3 regions of the Lysinibacillus sp. A1 genome follow, and region 1 is predicted to be linked to each of the others. Evidence: riboswitches for the same ligand, from Rfam matches in the RefSeq annotation. Region 1 holds a riboswitch; each other region holds the start of a gene.
What was found. Region 1 has a riboswitch for cobalamin ahead of PI85_RS15010 (ABC transporter substrate-binding protein). Riboswitches for the same ligand answer to the same signal wherever they lie in the genome.

Region 1 (6,839 bases):
AAGTAGAGTATGTGGCACAGCATGCTGAGGCAAAGGCAATTATTGCTCATGAAGCCATTTTTGCGGCAGTCCAGCATATTGCCGTAATCCCGTTAAAAATTAAAACAGGACAACAAGTAGCTGGCTGGCTTCATTATGAAACAATCATTCAAAGTGCCAGTGCCCAAACGATTAAATGTCAGTTGAACGAGGATGATGCTTCGACTATTTTGTACACATCAGGTACGACTGGGAAACCAAAGGGCGTATTGTTTAGCTATCGTAATATATTAACGGTTGCGCAAATGATTGCAGTTGAAATGGAGGTCAAGCCTGAAAGCCGTATATTGCTAATGATGCCATTAACTCATTCGGCTCCATTGCATTTATTTTTAATGGCAGGTGTATTTGTAGGCTCTACAAATGTGTTAACGCCAACTTTTACACCAGACTTATTAATGGATTCCATTGAACAGGAAAAAACAACCCATTTCTTTGGCGCACCTGTTGCTTATTTATTAACAGCACAGATGCCAAGATTGCAATCAGCTGATTTGTCCTCCATGAAATGGTGGGTATATGGAGGTGCACCTTTATCTGAAAACGAGGTTCGTTTCATTCAACAGTCATTCCGCACAACTAATTTAACATGCGTATATGGATTAACAGAGGCGGGACCAAGTGGATCATTGCTATTTGGCAAGGAGCATGAAGGAAAGGCTGGGAGTATTGGACAGCGAGCACCTTTAGGTACAGAGATACGTATTGTTAACGATAGTGGCGAAGATGTACCAGCAGGAGAAGTAGGGGAAATCGTTTTATTTGGTGAGGGTAATATGCTTGGCTACTACAGAGATGAAGCGGCAACTAGTGCGGCCTTTATAGACGGTTGGTTAAAAACAGGAGATCTAGCTCGTAAGGATGAAGACGGTTTTATTTGGATTGTTGATCGAAAAAAAGATGTGATTATTTCGGGTGGAGTCAATATTTATCCGAAAGAAATTGAAGATTGCCTTTTAAGCTTTGAGGGGATATTTGAAGCGGCAGTGGTTGGTGTTCCACATCCACAATGGGGAGAGACAGTGAAGGCTGTTTATTCCGCTAAACAGGATATTAATGAAGAGGCTCTAAAAGATCATTTAGAGGGGCAGCTTGCTAAGTATAAAATACCGCGTATTTTCGAAAAAGTGGAAGCGCTACCAAGGAATGCGTCAGGCAAAATTTTAAAACAATCTTTGAAAGGACAAGAGGTGAGATAGCATGAAAGTTTTACAACAGGAAATAGCAGGCACAAGCAATTTCTTTACAGATGATGATACGCTTCAAAAAGTGTTGGAAATGATGCTGGATAAAGAATTTTTATCTTATGCGCATCGGGAATTGATGGACTTTGGTGAGCTATGTGCGGGTGCTATAGACGTGAGGGCGAAACATACTGATCGACAAGGAGAGCCTCGCCTTCAAAGGTATAATGCCTATGGCGAAGAGGTTTCAGAGGTATGGGTCAATGACGGCTACAAAAAAACAATTGAGGAGACATATAATACGGGGATTGTTGGCTATGTGCATAAAGATATTCCCCAACTAGGTCACAAAGGGAATTATGTCTATAGTTTTGCACAAGGTTATTTACTGTCACATGCAGAGCCCGGTTTTTATTGCCCTGTGACGTTAACGATGGCCACTGCCTATTTATTAGACCATTATGCAGAGGAAGAAGTTAAGCAGCGCTTCTTACCGCATGTTTGTGCAACAGGCGATATGGAGCTATATGAGGGAGCGACTTTTTTAACAGAGCGACAAGGAGGCTCGGATGTTGGTGCGAATGTAGTAGAAGCAAAACTTGTGGAGAATGAATACCGCCTCTATGGTGAAAAGTATTTTGCCTCCAATGCAGGGATGTGTGGGGTTGCAATGGTATTGGCACGAATAGAGGGTGCACAAGCAGGCTCTAAAGGATTAACCCTATTTGCAGTTCCATGGCGAAATGAAGATGGATCGGCTAACCATCTTCGTATTCGACGACTAAAAGATAAATTAGGTGTGAAAGCCGTTCCATCTGGTGAGGTTGAGTTTGATGGAGCACTCGCGTATGTAGTTGGTGATCAAAATAAAGGGATTTATTATATGCTGGAGGCGCTTAATTTATCAAGAATTTGTAATGCTGTGGCATCCATTGGTATTATGCGCCGTGGCTTCTTAGAGGCGAAGCACTATGTGTCAAATCGATATGCCTTTGGTAAACCTTTAACACAGTATCCTATGATCCAGGATACATTAGGTAAATATGCCGCTAAGCTGCATGTAGAAGTAGCCACGATTTTTGATCTTATTCAATTATACGATAAAGTGACAAGTGGTCAGGGAACAGAACAAGACATCATCATGAACCGTTTATATATTGCCATTATGAAAAAGGAAACGGCAGAGCAAGCGGTCCATTATGCAAGTGAAGCAATTGAGCTACATGGAGGGAATGGCTATATTGAGGACTTTGTAACACCACGCTTACTGAGAGATGCGCAAGTGTTGACGGTATGGGAGGGTACGTCTAATATACTAGCTTTGGAGCTTATTCGCTTAGTGGATAAATACAGGGCACATGAATTGTTTATTCAAGAGATGGGCGCGCGATTAGAAGTTTTAACAGACCATTCATTAGTGAAAATCGTTCAAGAGCAATTAACTAAACTATCGGCAACCTTACAAATTTTTAGTACTCTCGATGAAGCGACAAAAACGTTTGAAGCAAAGGATGTTGCCAAAAAAATGGCTCAATTATATGAAAGTGTCGTAGCCGTTGAGTGGGCACAAAAATTTGGTGGGAAATATGACAAACTAGCGGATGTTTATTTAGAGCAAACTTGGTCATTACGAACGATTGGTGCTCCGATGAAAACCGTACAGTATTTTGCTGAAATCGTCTAATAACCTTTGGAGTCGCCTTGATATAGAGGCGACTTTTTTTAATTTCATGTATAATAAAATCAACTGAATAGTATAAAGGTTCTTTACTTATGTAAAGTGAAAAGGGAAATCGGTGTAATTCCGATGCGGTCCCGCCACTGTAAGTGTGAGTTTTTTCAAATGATGCCACTGAAGATTTCGGGAAGGCTTGAAAAAACGTAATGCACAAGCCAGGAGACCTGCCTTTATAGCATAGACATGACAGCCTACGAGGATAGGATGGTGGATTTTGTATCAGTTTTTTGGTGCGATTTTGACCCCTCATCATTCGAAGATGAGGGGTCTTATTTTGATGGAACAATATTTCTAACACCTGAACGCACAAATCAACGAAGGAGGATTCACATGAAGAAATTTTGGAAAATAGGGGTATCGGCATTTTTAACGATAGGGTTGCTAGCAGCTTGTGGACAAGAGGCACAAAAAGACAATTCCACACCTACAAAAGAACAAACACAACAAGAAACATCTAAGGCGGAAGAAGCAACATTCCCTATGACTATAACGGATGCTATTGGGAAGGATATTACACTAGAGGCTCCTCCTGAGAAAATAGTGTCACTTATTCCAAGTAATACAGAAATATTGTTTGGCCTAGGTTTAAAGGATGAAATAGTAGGGGTTACAGACAACGACGATTATCCACCAGAGGTAGCTGAAAAAGAAAAAGTTGGTGGCATGGAGTACAATATTGAACAAATTATTGCCTTAAAGCCAGATATCGTTTTTGCTCATGAATCTAGCATGTCTCTTTCGGAATCAGCTATAGCACAGCTAGAATCGGCGGACGTGAAAGTATTTGTTGTAAAAAATGCCCAAGATTTTAATGAAACCTATACAACGATTGAACAGCTTGGGCGTGCTACAGGGAAATTACCAGAAGCCGAAAAAATCATTGCTGACATGAAGGCGAAAGTGGAAGAGGTTCAGGGGAAAGTGAAAGACGTTGAACCTAAGAACGTTTTTGTAGAAGCCTCTGATGAACCTAATATTTATACAGCTGGACAAGGCACATTTATGAACGCAATGCTGGAGATGATCCATGCAAAAAATGTAGCAGCAGACGGTGATAATTGGTATGAAATTGGTGCAGAACAAATTATCACAAAAAATCCAGATGTCATCGTGGTGACATATAGTTATGTACCTGATATTTTAACAAAAATACCAAAGCGTGCTGGTTTCGATACAATAAATGCAGTGAAAAATAATGCTATTGTGCAAGTAGATGAAAGCACAACAAGCCGTCAGGGACCACGTTTAGCGGATGGCCTTGAGGAATTAGCAAAAGCTATCTACCCTGAGGTATTTAAGTGAAAAAAGTAGCAACAGCCTATGTATTAACATGTACGCTTCTTATCATTAGCATCTGGTGTGGCGTCGCTATAGGCTCTGTTCATATTCCGATAGAAGTGTTGTGGAATCAGTCAGTTGATGAAACAGCTGCCAATATCTTTTGGAAAATTCGCCTGCCCCGTGTGCTTTTAGCGGGGCTAGTAGGAGCTTCTCTCGCCATTGCGGGAGCGGCTTTCCAAGGCTTGCTCAAAAATCCATTAGCAGATCCATATACATTAGGTATTTCATCTGGTGCTTCTGTCGGCGCAGTCATGACAATCTTTTTTAGTATTTCTATGCCTGTTGTAGGCTTGTATGCCTTACCTACCTTTAGCATGATAGGCGCAATCATTACAATGGTGATAGTGATGAGCTTTGCTAGAGTAGTGGACCGTTCTTTAAAGATGGAAACACTGATTTTAACAGGTGTTATCTTTAGTTCATTTTTAGGATCGTTAATCTCGTTAATGATTGCTTTATCGGGAGAGGAACTGCGCCAAGTAATCGGCTGGCTACTCGGTTCTGTTTCTATGCGTGGCTGGCCGTATGTTCAAATGATTATCCCATTTGTCATTGTTGGTTCCCTTATGCTGTGGACACAGAGACGTGAGCTTAATGTTTTGTTATATGGGGAAGAAAGAGCGAAGCATTTAGGTGTCAATGTAAAGCGAAGTAAGTATTTGATTTTAGTAGGTGGCTCCATGCTAACTGGAGCAGCAGTTGCTGTTTCAGGCACAATTGGCTTTGTAGGGTTAGTTGTACCACATATGACAAGAATGATTTGGGGTTCTGATCACCGTCATTTACTTCCATTATCATTTTTTAATGGGGCAACATTACTTATTATTTGTGATTTAGTTGCAAGAACCATCATCTTGCCAAGGGAACTGCCCATTGGTGTCATTACTGCATTTATTGGAGCGCCTGTTTTTTCCTATATTTTTTATAAGCAACGAAGAGGCAAGGGGGTACGGGCGTGATTGTTGTTGAACATCTATCAGGTGGTTATGAAGACGTACCGATCGTCAATGATATAAGCTTTACAGTTGGAAAAGGAAAGATTCTTGGCATTTTAGGGCCAAATGGTAGTGGGAAATCAACATTATTAAAGGTAATGAGTGGTATTCTACCAGCAGTTGAGGGCACGATTTCTATTGATGGAAAAAGCATTCTTTCCTACAATGCCCGTGCTTTAGCAAAAAAAATGGCTGTTTTACCACAGCTCCATGCGAACGCTTTCTCAAACAGTGTAAGAGAGGCTATTTCGCTTGGACGTTATCCACATCAAACAGGCTTTTTTTCAAGTTGGTCTGAGCAAGATGAACAAGCAGTTCAACATGCAATGCTGCAAACAGGCATAAAACGTTATGAGCATACACCGATGGAATTCTTATCGGGTGGTGAACAGCAAAGAGTTTTTGTTGCACAGGCTCTTGCTCAAACTGCGGAAATTTTACTGCTAGATGAGCCGACAAATCATTTAGACATTGCCCATCAGCGGCAAATTTTAGATATGGTGCGGAAGGAAGCTGTGGAGTGTGGTTTAACGGTAGTGATGGTATTACATGATATGAATTTAGCCTCTCTCTATTGTGATGAATTATTGCTCATGGAAAGTGGACAAATGAGAGCTTTCGGGGCACCACATGAAGTATTAATTGCTTCTCAGATTGAAGAAATTTATCAAGCACGAGTAGCTACTTATGCTCATCCAGAAATTCCTAAACCGCAAATTACGATGATGCCTGCAGCAAGCGACTATCAACAGCGAGCTGTAATAAAAAAAGAACATTTTATAATAACGGAACACTTTATTCAGCTTCAGTCAGAGATTCCTATAAAAACGGTATCCTCTGCTGTCCATAACCCTGGAATTGGATGGCATAATTGCTTGTTAAACCGCTCTGTTCCTAGTGATTATGTGATTAGTGATGTAAAGAGAGAGGTTAATGAATTTTTGCAAAGAGGCCATTTTTCGCCTACGAATACAGTTGTCATGCTGACAGCAGTGCCAACAGCTCTTGTGGCGATCAATGAAATTTCTGCACCATTTGGCAGTGTGATAGTAGCTGTTACTGCTGGTGTAGGGAATGCAGTAGATGTATCTCGTGTGCACGAAAGGCAGGATAAACCATATATTGGTACTATTAATACATGGGTAATTATCAACGGCTGTTTATCGGAGGAAGCATTTTTTCAGGCCATGATGACAGCTACAGAAGCGAAAACGAAAGCTATGCAATCAGAAAATATTCGTGATGAGCGTAGTGGAACGATTGCTACAGGTACTGCTACAGATAGCCTTTTAATTGCAGCAACTCAAAAAGGGAAAGAAATGTTATATGGTGGTCCTATTACGGAAGTTGGTAAAATGATTGCAAAGGGTGTTTTTGAAACTACGGTTCAGGCTATCAGAAATTACAAAAATCAATTTTAGGAGATGAGCGAAATGAAGCTGTACACAAAAACAGGGGATACGGGTAAAACAAGTCTTATAGGAGGACGCGTTGATAAAGATAGTTTACGTGTTGAAACGTATGGGGCTATTGATGAATTAA
Region 2 (6,839 bases), on a different contig from region 1:
AAATCAATCGGAGCACTTTTGGAATGCACCATCATTACCCCTTGTGCCACCTTTGAAAATTTCCCCATCATCCCGACAAGGGACACTTGTTTAATACCAAGTCGCTTACAATGCTTTAAAGTAAAGCCAACAAAATCACCCATTTCAACAAAAGCTTCTTCCGGTAAATGGGGATATTGTTTCATCCCAAATTTTTCACTGCGACCACCTGTTGTCACTACTAAATGCTGACAGCCAGCTTCTTTAGCGACGCTAATGGCCTGTACAATACTAGCCATATACGCAGAACTTGAAAAAGGCACGACGGTTCCCCTTGTGCCTAAAATAGAGATGCCTCCAAGTATACCAAGACGACCATTTAACGTTTTTTTCGCAATCTCCTCACCCCTAGGTACGGAAATCACTACGTTAACCCCTCGTGTAATTTGAAATTCGTCCAATACACCTTGAACAGTGCTGTGAATCATTTTCCGTGGGACAGGGTTAATGGCTGCCTCTCCAACAGGCACTGGTAAGCCGGGCTTTGTGACACGCCCGACTCCAATCCCTCCATCTAAATGAATACCAGGTGTCTCTGCCCAGCTCACAGTACCGACGATGAGTGCCTGATGTGTGGCATCTGGGTCATCACCAGCATCTTTAATCGTTTCACAGCTGACGGCATTGTTTTCAAATAGGCATTTTTCAATGGTAAAGGTCGCATCCCTACCTATTGGCAAATGAATCGTGCTTGTTTCTTGCTCTTCATTTGTAATAAGGGCGAGTAAAGCTGCCTTTGTTACTGCAGTTGCACAGGCTCCTGTTGTATAACCGTGACGCATGTCCTTAGGATCCTTTTTTGGCTTCCGCTCCATTATTTTTTCGCCTGTTCATCCGCTAAAAGTGAAATGGCATTTAATGCGGCAACCGTCACTGTACTACCGCCTTTACGACCAACATTTGTAATGTACGGAATACCTTCAAGTTTTAGCAGCTCCTCTTTCGATTCAGCAGCAGACACGAAACCTACAGGCATACCAATAATTAAATCTGGTTTTGCTAAGCCTTCCTTAATTAAACGAATCAATTCTAGTAATGCAGTTGGGGCATTACCAATAGCATAAATACCGCCTTCATGCAATTTTGAGGCTTTTTGCATCGATATAATGGCACGCGTTGTATTTTGCTTTTTCGCTTCTACAGATACATCCTCATCCGCAATATAGCAATGTAAATCGCCACCATGTTTTTGGAAACGTTTTTTACCAGAACCACTTTCAATCATTTGCACATCCGCAATTACATGACGCCCTGCCAGAATAGACTTAACACCTGCTTCAAGTGCTCCTGGTGTAATAATAACGCTACGACCTAGCTCAAAGTCAGCAGATGCATGGATAATACGGCGCACAACCTTCCATTCATCCTCTGAAAAGTCATGCTCCCCCATTTCCTCCGCGATAATCGAGAAACTGTAATCGTAAATTTTATCTGGGTCTACTGTTAATGGTTTGAAATCTGTTTTAAAATCCATTGTTATTGCCTCCTAAAGTGTATGTTGTACAGCCTGTAACACTTCTTCAAAAGTAGAATATTGCTGGCCATATTTAATATTGGGTCTTGCAATAAGAATTGTTTCTATAGAACAAGCAAGGGCTGCCTCTAGCTTCTCGTCTACTGAGCCTACTTTGCCGCTTTCTTTGGTAATCATTAAGGTCACTCCATATTGACGGAATAATGCTTCATTTAATTCCTTTGAAAATGGGCCTTGAATGGCTACAATATCTCGCTGTGCCACACCGAGCGCCTCACATTTTTCCATATTGTCAAGTCGTGGGAGCATACGAGCAATGACTCTTGTATTTTCTAGGCCTTGTAAAACTTTCGTAAATGTAGCAAGCGTTTTACTACCTGTTGTCAGCATAATGACACCACGCTTTTCTGCTGCTAGCTGAGCTGCTTCCTCATAATCCTTCACGACTGTAATAAGTGGGTGTGCATAATGTTCATGAGCACGTTCATAGCGAATATAAGGCACTTGCGCTTTTTCAGCTGCTGCCATGGCATTTTTCGATGCCTCTTCTGCAAATGGATGAGAGGCATCTACGACCAATTGAAAGCCTTGTTCCGATATAATAGTCGCCATTTCTTCCGCTGTAAGTCGCCCTATTAAATGAGGTAAGCCAGCGTCAGCAAGACTAGAGGCTGCCGATTCCGTCACAACGGTGGCAGTTACAGCATGTCCCGTCCTTTTCAGTTCAAGGCCTAAATTCCTTGCATCACTCGTCCCTGCTAACATGAAAATCATTTTACTGGCTCCTCTTCATGATGATGGTGATGATGGTGATGATCGTGTCCATGATCATGATCGTGGTGGTGATTATGGTCATGATGGTGATCATGGTCGTGATCATGATGGTGATGATGATGTGCATGCCCATGAATAGCAGCGTAAGCCCGATAATCTTCAAGATCCTTCATACCTGTTGATGTACCATTCACCGCTTGCTCAATACGTTCTAATAGAACATTTTGTAAACGTTCATGGTAGCCAAAGTAGTTGGCAATTTGAATCTCACTTGTTGGAAATTGCTCATTGAATTTCTCACACATAACATGCATACGCTCCATTAAAATACCTGTGAATAAAAAGTAAGGAAGCATAATAATTTTTTTAGCACCTAGTTTGACACAGCGTTCAATGCCTTCTTCAACACGTGGGTCCGTTACGCCCATAAAGGCACTTTCTACGTATTTAACAGGTAGTTTTTCCCATAGCAATCGTGTAATTTTATAGAAATCTCCATTTGCATAAGGATCACTGCCTCCTCGAGCAATTAATAAAATGGCTGTGTCTTCCTGTTCTTGTTCAGTATCAAATCCAATTTCAACTAAACGATCTTGTAATATCGCAAATATTTCTTCATGAATGCCAATTGTTTGACCATATGTGAATGTGATATTCGGATAATGCTCACGAGCATGCTCGATTTCTGCTGGAATATGTAGCTTGGAATGACCTGCATGAAGTAAAATAATCGGGATGACATGTACCTCTGAAGCACCCTTTTTCACACAGTTTGTAATACCTTCTTCAATATTAGGAGAAGCAAATTCAAGGAAACATGTTTCCACTAAATATTGTTCATCAATGCGAGATTTCATTTGCTCGATAAATGTACGCACCTCATCATTTCCTGCTGCTAAACGGCTGCCATGGCCAACAAATAATATAGCTTTCATCACTTTTCTCCTCACTAGTCGCCGCACGGAGCTGGCTCTATTTTTATTTTGGAAGACATATCTTGATACGTAAAATGCAATATCTTTTTCACCCGCTTGAAGTATTTAAATAGACGTTCGTTTGGATGCGCATTGGCTTTATATTCTTCAATAATATCTGTAATTAAAGGGATTAATTGATCAGGCTCCAAACCTTCTACAACAGGCTGTGCTGCATGAGCCGTACGTCCGACTGGCTTCGCCCCAATAAAGACATCAAATTTACTTTTGCGATAAACAATCCCAATATCATCAAACACGGCTCGATAACAAGCCATCCCACAGCCATTGAAGCCAATATTTAACGTTTTCGGTAATGACATACCACCAAGCTTTTCTTGAATTTCCTCCGCATACGGAATGGAATCTGCTTTTTCACCGTAGCAAAAATCACAAGCCTTCAACGACAACACATCACCAATTGGTGCTAATAAAAAGCCTACTTCCTGTAATTTCTCAGTGATACGTTCAGGCGTTGTTGTAGGTATTTTTAAATGGATTTGATGATCTGGTGTATATTCCATTGATCCTTCTTCTCCTACGACCTCTGCTAACGTCATCATTTGCTGTGGTGTGAAAAATTTATTGGCCACGCCAGGGCTCACTGCCAATTCAAAAATTGATTCTATTTTTTGTTGTACAAGCTTTGGCGTAGCCTTGATAGCACTTGTTCCCTTTACCATTGCAAGCGCAGCTGTAGCCATTTCAAGTGCTGTTTTTTGCGGCTTTGGCATAACGGCTATACTGGGTTTATTCATTCTCCCTGCATTAGGGTCTGCCGCAAAGTCATTTCGTGCTGTTCCTGTCTCTTGATTCATCGCCCATGGCTCATTTTCTTCCCGTAAGCGTTGATGTGGACGTAATGGCTGTTTTTCCTCGCCAAGTGTATATTTACGTTGGTAGCCACGCGGTGTAATCATTTTATTATCATAGAAGAACGTAGATGAGTTTCCGATAATAACCGTTGTCAGCATACCAATATCATGTTCCAACATTTTTGCCAATGTCGTCATCGTCACTTCCTGACGTTCTCGATAGGCACTTTTTACAAGCCCTACTGGTGTGTCAGGAGAACGATATTCTAAAAGAATTCGTTGCGCTTCGACAATTTGTCTTGTACGGCGACCACTTTTAGGATTGTATAAAGCAATAACAAAATCGGCCATAGCTGCGGCTTCCACACGCTTCGCAATTAAATTCCATGGCGTAAGATGGTCACTCAAACTAATGGTACAAGCATCATGCATAATGGGTGCACCAAGTAAACTAGCACATGAATTGATAGCTGAAATACCTGGGACAATCTCCACTTCAATACCAGTTGCCTCTGTCCAGCCTAGCTCAATTAATACTTCATACACTAATCCCGCCATACCATAAACGCCCGCATCTCCACTCGAAATGACCGAAACAATACTTCCTGCCTCTGCTTGACGAACGGCCTCCTGAGCACGTGACACTTCCTCTGTCATACCTGTACTGACAATGGATTTTGCGCTGACTAAATCTTGAATCAGCTCAACATAGGTTTTATAGCCTATGATCATATCACTTTGTTGTAAAGCCTCTACTGCACGTGTCGTAATATGCTTAAAGTCTCCAGGCCCAAAGCCTACTACGAAAATTTTCCCTTTTTGCGCCATGTTTTTACCCCTCTTTCACCTTTTCAATCCCTTTAATGGCTGTCGTTTGCGCTGTTCGCTGTAATGTCCCTTCTCGAAGTGTAAAAACATGATCGTTATATAAGGATTCATGATGCAAATCCTGTACAAGTGTTCTAGCATGCTCCGTTGATGGTACACGATACCAATTCCCCTGAGGGTAAGCAATTACAACACAAGCATCCTTGCATCGTCCATTACAGCGCGTTCTTGTCGTATGTATTTCTTTATCTAGTGCGTTACGCTGTATTTCATCTCGTATAGCTTGGGTAATTTCCTCCCCACCCTTGTTCATACAGCTACTGCCATTGCAAATAAAGAGATGTGTTTTCATCCCCTCTAAATTCCACGTTGTCATCTTATATCTCCCCTCATTTGCTTTTGGAAAAAAGAAAAAACCTTTACTCTGCCGAAGAGTAAAGGTTTGTAGAAGCCAAATAAAAACGAATAGATTGAAAGACAGATCCTCGCTTTTGCTTCAACTTCTCCCTCCGAAAAGTTTGCATGCACAATCTGATAAGCAGGTTTCCTGACTTAAGCTTCATTTTACTGTCGCACCTTCCCTAGTTTGCACAGGTGGCATTGCGATTTCATCAGCTATTACAGTAGCGGGGGCTGTATTGGACTTTCACCAATTTCCCTATTATCTCGAGTTCTTCGAGCACTTATCGACGTTTTATATGAAATTTTTAATCGTATATATAATAGAAAACTGTCTTAATCATATCTTATTATTTTAAAATTTCAATATTTCTTTAAAAAATCATGACAAATTTATCAATTTCATAGGAGGGTTGAAAGCTATTAAAAAATTGAATTTGCCTTCTTTAATCCTAAAAAACGTTAGTTATCAGAATTTTCGACATTGATATTCTATTTTTAATTTTTTATAAAAAAAGTATAGCATATTTATGGAAATTCGTGATACACTTTGTCGTGAAATCTCACAACTTACTATTTTTCGGTGTAAAATGCTCGTCATTTTGCTTAAAAGGGAAGCCGGTTTAAGTCCGGCGCGGTCCCGCCACTGTAATAGGGAGCTTTATAGAACATGTCACTGTCCAATAGATGGGAAGACCTATAAAGTGTTGAACTAGAGCCAGGAGACCTGCCGAAAATAAGTGATCGTTTCAGCCTACGAGGATAGGTGTGCGGCTTAGCAGATGAAAATGTTATTTGCTTTTTTAGCTATGCACTTTTCCAACAACGGAAAAGTGCTTTTTTATTACGCACGCTACATTCTAAAAATCTATTTACAGTTTGGAGGAAGAAAATTGAAGCTGTCTTGGTGGAAATTTAGTTATTTTCTATTGGCTTTTTTAATGGTGCCAAAGCGTGCCTTCGCCATGCATATCATGGAAGGGTTTTTACCAATCGAATGGGCTATTTTTTGGTGGGCAATCTCCATCCCATTTATTATTTTAGGATTGCGCTCTATTCGTAAAACAATTGAAGAAAACCCTGAAACAAAAATGATTCTGGGGCTGTCCGGTGCGTTTGCCTTTGTCCTATCAGCCTTAAAAATCCCTTCAGTTACAGGGAGCTGCTCACATCCAACAGGAGTAGGTCTCGGGACAGTATTATTTGGACCGTTAGCGATGAGTGTCATCGGGACAATTGTTTTATTATTCCAATCTTTACTTTTAGCACATGGTGGGATCACAACATTAGGGGCTAATGCTTTTTCGATGGCTATCGTAGGCCCGTTTATCGCCTACTTTGTATTTAAAGGGGCGCAACAAATGGGGTTATCGTTTTCATTAGCTGTTTTCTTTGCGGCTATGCTTGGGGATTTAGGTACATATGTGGTGACTTCCGTTCAATTAGCACTAGCCTTCCCATCTGAAGTTGGAGGCTTTATGGCTTCCTTTACAAAGTTCGCAAGTATTTTTGCCTTAACACAAATCCCATTAGCTG
Region 3 (6,839 bases), on a different contig from region 1:
ATCACCAGGACGTAGCACACCGAATAGACTAAGCGTAATTGCATGTGTCCCTGAAATAATTTGCGGTCGAACAATGGCAGCCTCTGCACCAAACACCTCAGCATAGACACGCTCTAAATTATCGCGTCCCTCATCGTCATAGCCATAGCCATTGGATGGATGTAAATGATAATCACTAACTTGATGTTTTCGAAATGCCGCTAGCACTTTTTGCTGGTTATAAAACGCCATCTCTTCCACCTTAGCATGAAAAGGTCTCACTCTCTCTTCTATTGTTGCCGCTAAAGATAGCGTCGATGCTGATAAATTAGATGTAAACGTCATTCTTTTTCTTCTCCATTTCACAATTGTCATGCATATATTCCGTAAACTTGATTCCATATTTAAATGGACCTCAATTATCCTAGAATTCCCTAATCGTCTACTTGTAATGAACGCTTATGACAGATGTTTTTCTTTATTTCATTACCATCTTATCAATTTGTATAGGTCCCTGTAAAACTTGCCTATTGTTTCTCAGCGAAATTTACGCTAAGCTAATGTGCGGACTTATTTCAAGAAGAGTATTTAATGATGAATTTTGGCTATTAAATTCATAGATTTTGTTACTTACAGGATCTTTATGCTTTAGGAATGAGATTCATTTATTTATAGAAGGGGTGAAAGGGATGGCTTGGGATGTTTTTAGTATTATTGGTACAATTGCCTTTGCTATTTCTGGGGCAATTATTGCAATGGAAGAGGAATACGATTTATTCGGTGTTTATATACTCGGTATCGTCACTGCTTTTGGTGGAGGGGCTATTCGAAATTTACTTATCGGGCTACCTGTCACGACATTATGGGGACAGGATATGATGTTTCAAATTGCACTTGCTGCCATTACCATATTTTTTATTTTTCCTCATCATTTGATTCAACACTGGCATCGTTGGGGCAATTTCACAGATGCAATTGGCTTATCAGCATTTGCTATTCAAGGCGCACTCTACGCCGTAAAGCTGGATATGCCGATCAGCGCTGTCATTGTAGCTGCGGTCTTAACTGGTTCAGGTGGTGGTATCGTGCGTGACTTATTAGCTCGACGAAAACCACTTGTTCTTCGTGACGAAGTCTATGGTGTTTGGGCTGCTCTCGCAGGACTTGTTATTGGGTTTGAAGTTTTTACAGGAGATATCTTCCTTTATATTTTATTTGCGGTAATAACAGCCTTACGTATTCTTTCCTATATGATGAAATGGCGTTTACCTTTGCGAAGGTTGAATCGGGCATAGAGTCTATCATTGATTAAATAAGCACAAATGGTTCCTTAACTATTTGCGCTTATTTTTTTTTTCAGTAACTATTTAGTCAAAAGATTCATTGCTTCTTCCAGCGTCACCATATTTTTCATCATCGAGCAAGCAGCATCTAATAGGGGAAAGGCTAGGGCTGCACCGGAACCTTCTCCTAGCCGCATATTCATGTGCAGCATGGGCTCCACTCCTAGTAATTCAGCGGCAATTTTAGCCCCTGGCTCCTCCGATGCATGAGAAGGTATAATAAAATCCTTTACTTTTGGTTCAATTTGATAAGCAATAAGCGCAGCAATAGTTGAAATAAATCCATCAATCACAACAGGTTTTCGATGACTTGCGGCTGCAAGGATGATACCAGCCATAGCCCCAATCTCTAGCCCTCCAACTTTAGCTAGAACATCAATGATATCATTAGGATTGGGTTTGTTGAGCGTAATTGCTTTTTGAATGACCGCTGCTTTATGAGCAATTCCTCCTTGACCAACACCTGCTCCAAATCCTGTTATTTCAATTGGGTCATAGCCAGTCAAAACAGCTAAAATCGCAGTACTCGGCGTTGTATTACCGATGCCCATCTCACCTGTACCAAGTAGATTGGCTCCTTTTATGATTTCATCTGTTGCCACACGAATCCCCGCTTCAATAGATTGAATGGCCTCCTCTCTAGACATAGCAGGGCCTTGTGCCATGTTATCTGTACCATATTTTACTTTTTGAACGATTACGCCCGAATTGAGTGGAAGATCATCCTTTACTCCAACATCGACCGTTACAACCTTCGTATTCGTCACACTTGCAATCGCGCAAACACCTGTACCTCCTTTTGGGAAATTTAATGTTTGAAATAAAGTAACATCTTGTGGGTTCGTCGTCACACCTTCCTTACAAACTCCATGATCTGCTGCACAGACAATCATCACCTTTTGATCAATCACAGGATATAATTGTCCTGTAATCCCAGAAAGCTGCACAGCAATGGACTCTAATTTACCTAGGCTACCTGGCGGCTTACAAAGAATATCTATTCGCTTCCTTGCTTGCTCCCTACTATTTTTATTAGCGCCTTGAATGTTTTGAATTGTGTCATGTAATAATTGCATTGTCATTTCTCCTCTCGTTCTTCATGAAGACAAAATAAAAAGCCTGTAGTTTATTGTCATGACAAATAAACTACAGACTTTTCCATCATCTATATCCTCTTCAAGCAAATAGGCAGGTCTCCTGGCTTAAGTTCAACATTTCATAGTACCTTCCCAGCAATGAGCTAGTGGTCTTCACTATTAAACTCCCTTTTACAGTGGCGGGTCCGCTAAAGCTTTTCACTTTATTCCCTATTCTCCCTTAATGGGCACCTAATGCTTGTATTAAACTACTTTTAATCTACGACAGCATATTTCTTCTGTCAATATTTGAATGTGATACTTTGTATGCCTATTCTTTTTCTAGCTCGCTTAGCAATGTTGACCCTAATAATAGTACCGCTCCTATTATTTGTAGAAGCGTCATTTTTTCTCCAATAATCATCGTTGAAATGACTAATGATGTCAGTGGATCTATATAGCTAAGAATGGCTATACTTTGCCCTTTCAGCTTTGACATGCCCCAAAAGAACAATAAAAATCCAACCCCTGCATGGACAATACCTAATGTCATTAATAATAGGACTGACTTAAAATTGAGTGTCATAACCTGAAACCCTGTTGTTCCAAGTATATAAAAACAAAGGAAAAAAGCTGCTAAAGATAGTTGAATAATTGTATTTTCCGGTTCTTTTAAGCCACATATACATTTATTTGTAAATGTTAGAGCTGTATAAAAGCATGCAGCGATAAGACCGTAGACAATACCAATAAAATGTTTACTGTCTCCAGTGCCTTGACTTTGGACAATCAAAAATAGTCCGATAATAGCCACACAGACATACAGTATTTTTCTGCCAACTAGCTTCTCTTTTAAGATTATTGGAGATAAACAGATAACTAGTATTGGTGCAAAATAATAACTGAGTGCAGCATTAGCAATTGTTGTTTCTTTATAAGCCTGAAATAAGAAAATCCAATTCCCACATAAGGCAACACTAGAAAGAATTAATTTCCACTTATTTTTGAGAATACTTCTTTTCGTTAAACTTTTCTTTTTAAAAATAAAAATCACTATCAAAAAACAAGCACCAATTAAACTCATCCAAAAAGCGATTTCACTTGAAGACAAAGGGATATACTTGGCAAAAACACCAACTGCACCAAAAATAATCATGGATAATACAAACGCTAATTTTCCGCTCATTACAATTCCTACTTTCTACGTATAAGTATTAACCTACACAGTAGAATCTATTGAAAATGAGCAAACTGTTATTGTATGCCTTAACAGTAGATTCTACTGTAAAGACATTGTTGGGGGTGCTATTGAACGAAACATACAAAATCCCTCCTTCATCGATATAATTGTAACATATTTCTGAAAATTACAGAGTACGATTTATAGATAAAGGGAAAAGGAAACGCTAATTACTTCATAGGTAAGGATAAAATTTTCTTTTTAGGAGGAGTTAGAATGAATGCAAGAGAATTAAGAAACGCGATTGCGGAGACTTGTGAAAATTATGATAGTCATTACGCTCAGTTAGTGAAACCGATTAATCAGTTATTAATGAATGTTGATGCTTCCATCAGTGAAGAAACAGCGTATGTCATTATGGAAAATTTGAAATTATTTTATAGTGGAGATAAATACATGGCGGAATGTCATTTCGATGAGAGTGAAAATTTCTTAAAGGATGGCATTGAGCTTTTACAAAAGGGAGATCTTGCGAATGGCGCTTTACAAATATACGGTGCTGGTTTAAATTTTGCCAGCTATGCTTCAAAGGTTCGCGGCCAAAAAAATGTGAACCCGTACATGAACTTTGAAAAAAACTTTAGCCTCGTCATGGACTCACTCCAAAAATAAGCATATGAAAAAAGAAAGAGTATACACTCTTTCTTTTTTCATTATGTCATTATTTAAATTCTAATTCACCATCGTAAGCTAACATGCCGCCTTCAAGGTTTGTCACATCAAATCCTTGTGCCTCTAAATAAAAACAAGCATTAGCTGAACGGCCACCAGCCTTACAAACGATAATATATGGCTTAGTTTCATCTAATTCCTCAAGACGTTCTGGGATTGTCCCAAGAGCAATATGCTGAGCACCAGGAATCATGCCATGTGCAACTTCATCCTCTTCACGTACATCAATAATATATAGGTCTTCATTTGCATCTAATAGTTCTAATAATTGTGTTGTTTCCATTGATTTCATCAAACTCGTCCTCCAAATATCTATTTCCTCTATCATTATAGCCTGTAGCAAAAAAAACAGCCAGTGTGGAGAACACTAACTGTTTAACAATCTTTTTATGCTTCTGTCTCTAAAAATTCTATTTGTTTAGCTGGAACGAATGTAGAAATGGCGTGCTTGTAAATCAGGTGCTGCTTATTTTCAGCATCCAATAATAAAACTGTAAAATTATCATATGATTTCACAGTCCCTTTTAACTGAAATCCGTTTAATAGAAATACAGTTACAAAAACACTGTTTTTACGTAGTTGGTTCAAGAACGTATCTTGCAAGTTGATTGATTTCATCAAATAGCCTCCCTACTAACTTTCTACCTCTTCATTCCTATAGTAGCACGTTCTACCAATTTATCAATTAGTAATTTTTAGAAATTTTTCTTTAATTTTATAATTGCTCATCTGTCATCACAAAATGGACATCCATTTTATTGCGGAAATAAGTAAGTTGCCTTTTTGCATAGCGGCGAGAGTTTTGTTTTAAGCTGTCAAGAGCGCCTTCTAGCGAACATTTACCATCTAAATAATCATATAATTCCTTATAACCAATGGCTTGTATAGACTGCACACCTCGGATATTTTGTTGCCATAGCCCTCTGACCTCTTCTAAAAGACCATTCTCCATCATCAAATCGACACGGCGGTTAATACGGTCATAAAGCACGTCTCGTGACATATTTTGACCTAGCCCTAAGATCAAGTGATTATAGAGAGGCACTTCACCTCGATTTTGAGCTTCAGCTGCCTTCGACACACCGTTTAATTCTAGCATCTCTAATGCGCGAATGACACGACGTGTATTATTTGGATGAATGGCCTCTGCAGTTTGAGGGTCTAGTTGTTTTAATTTATCGTGCATGGCCTCAGGACCAAGCTTCGCTAATTCATCATAATAGGCTTGACGTGCTGCCTCATCCACTTTTTCATCAGTAAATTGAAAATCAAACAGAACAGCTTGTACATATAAGCCCGAGCCACCTACTATAATCGGTAATTTATGACGAGCTTGTATGTCAGCAATTTTCGCTCTTACTAGCTTTTGATAATCGGCCACTGAAAATGATTCTGTCGGCTCCAGAAAACTTAGTAAATGATGAGGGACTCCCTCCATCTCTTCTTCCGTAATTTTCGCCGTACCTATATCTAACCCTTTATAAACTTGCATGGAATCACCGTTAATGATCTCTCCATTATACTTTTTGGCAAGTTCAATACTTAATGCTGTTTTTCCAGAAGCAGTTGGTCCCACTATTGCTACAACCTCTGCCTGCTGTAATTTATTTTCTATCATATTTTTTTAACCACCGTAATAATACTTGAAAGACCGCTTCTTGATTGTCTTCATTTAAAATTTCATGTCTCTTATCTTCAAATAAATAAACAGTGACATCCGCCACACCAGCAGTTGCTAATTGTTCTGCCACTGCGTACACGCCTAGTCCCTGTTCACCGACAGGATCTTGACTGCCACTTATCAAAAGTATTGGAAGATCCTTTCTTACTTTGGCAATCTCTTTTTTGCGATTCAATATTGAAAAGCCTGTAGTCAAATCTACAAAAAATTGATTGGTCGGAATAAAGCCACAATATGGATCATCTATATACTTTTGAACTTCTCCCTGTACGGAGCATAGCCAATCATAGGCAGTCTTCGGATTTGGAAACTGCTTATTAAAACTACCAAAACTTAATTGATTGAGGAGCCTGCTTTCTGTCTCTTTACCAAGACCTTTTGCTAAAGCCCTGGATACAATATTACCAATTGCATGTAAGGCTGTAACATTGCCAGTTCCACAGAGCACAACATTGTCTACCTGTCCCCCATACCGTTGGATATAGCGTCTCGTAATGAATGAGCCCATACTATGACCAAAAATAATGAGCGGTTTGTCGACAACTGGTGCATGTAATTGAGTAATGACTTCATGTGCATCTTCTACAACACGTTCAAAGCCGTTATTTTCAGCGAAAAAGCCTAAAGTTCCATTATAAGCAGCTGTTTCACCATGTCCACGATGATCGTGCATCGTCACTACATAGCCAGCATTTTGAAGAGTGTGAGCAAATTTTAAATAACGACCACTATGCTCTGCCATGCCGTGTAAAATATGGATATGTCCAATACAAGGGCTTTTAGATTCTAGTGTTCGTGTGAATACAAAATGTCCATCCGACATTTGAATATAACGCTCCATCGCTTAT

Region 2: another riboswitch for cobalamin. It lies ahead of PI85_RS08825 (ferredoxin); the one in region 1 lies ahead of PI85_RS15010 (ABC transporter substrate-binding protein).
Region 3: another riboswitch for cobalamin. It lies ahead of cobT (nicotinate-nucleotide--dimethylbenzimidazole phosphoribosyltransferase); the one in region 1 lies ahead of PI85_RS15010 (ABC transporter substrate-binding protein).

The regions. Positions count from the first base shown of each region.
Region 1 is NZ_JSZM01000017.1:81,849-88,687, forward strand. Features, by position in the region: gene PI85_RS15000 (class I adenylate-forming enzyme family protein) at 1-1,238, shown strand, start outside; gene PI85_RS15005 (acyl-CoA dehydrogenase family protein) at 1,240-2,907, shown strand; cobalamin riboswitch at 2,967-3,148, shown strand; gene PI85_RS15010 (ABC transporter substrate-binding protein) at 3,292-4,263, shown strand; gene PI85_RS15015 (iron ABC transporter permease) at 4,260-5,261, shown strand; gene PI85_RS15020 (adenosylcobinamide amidohydrolase) at 5,258-6,718, shown strand; gene PI85_RS15025 (cob(I)yrinic acid a,c-diamide adenosyltransferase) at 6,731-6,839, shown strand, end outside.
Region 2 is NZ_JSZM01000011.1:210,933-217,771, forward strand. Features, by position in the region: gene PI85_RS08800 (cobalt-precorrin-5B (C(1))-methyltransferase) at 1-854, opposite strand, end outside; gene PI85_RS08805 (precorrin-8X methylmutase) at 854-1,513, opposite strand; gene cobK (precorrin-6A reductase) at 1,526-2,287, opposite strand; gene PI85_RS08815 (sirohydrochlorin chelatase) at 2,284-3,222, opposite strand; gene cobJ (precorrin-3B C(17)-methyltransferase) at 3,237-4,904, opposite strand; gene PI85_RS08825 (ferredoxin) at 4,909-5,280, opposite strand; cobalamin riboswitch at 5,424-5,606, opposite strand; cobalamin riboswitch at 5,868-6,053, shown strand; gene PI85_RS08830 (energy-coupling factor ABC transporter permease) at 6,197-6,839, shown strand, end outside.
Region 3 is NZ_JSZM01000012.1:563,425-570,263, reverse strand. Features, by position in the region: gene PI85_RS12245 (methionine gamma-lyase family protein) at 1-324, opposite strand, end outside; gene PI85_RS12240 (trimeric intracellular cation channel family protein) at 669-1,274, shown strand; gene cobT (nicotinate-nucleotide--dimethylbenzimidazole phosphoribosyltransferase) at 1,343-2,398, opposite strand; cobalamin riboswitch at 2,492-2,669, opposite strand; gene PI85_RS12230 (DMT family transporter) at 2,730-3,584, opposite strand; gene PI85_RS12225 (hypothetical protein) at 3,855-4,250, shown strand; gene PI85_RS12220 (rhodanese-like domain-containing protein) at 4,300-4,602, opposite strand; gene hfq (RNA chaperone Hfq) at 4,698-4,928, opposite strand; gene miaA (tRNA (adenosine(37)-N6)-dimethylallyltransferase MiaA) at 5,026-5,928, opposite strand; gene PI85_RS12205 (alpha/beta fold hydrolase) at 5,915-6,832, opposite strand; gene PI85_RS12200 (glycerol-3-phosphate dehydrogenase/oxidase) at 6,836-6,839, opposite strand, start outside.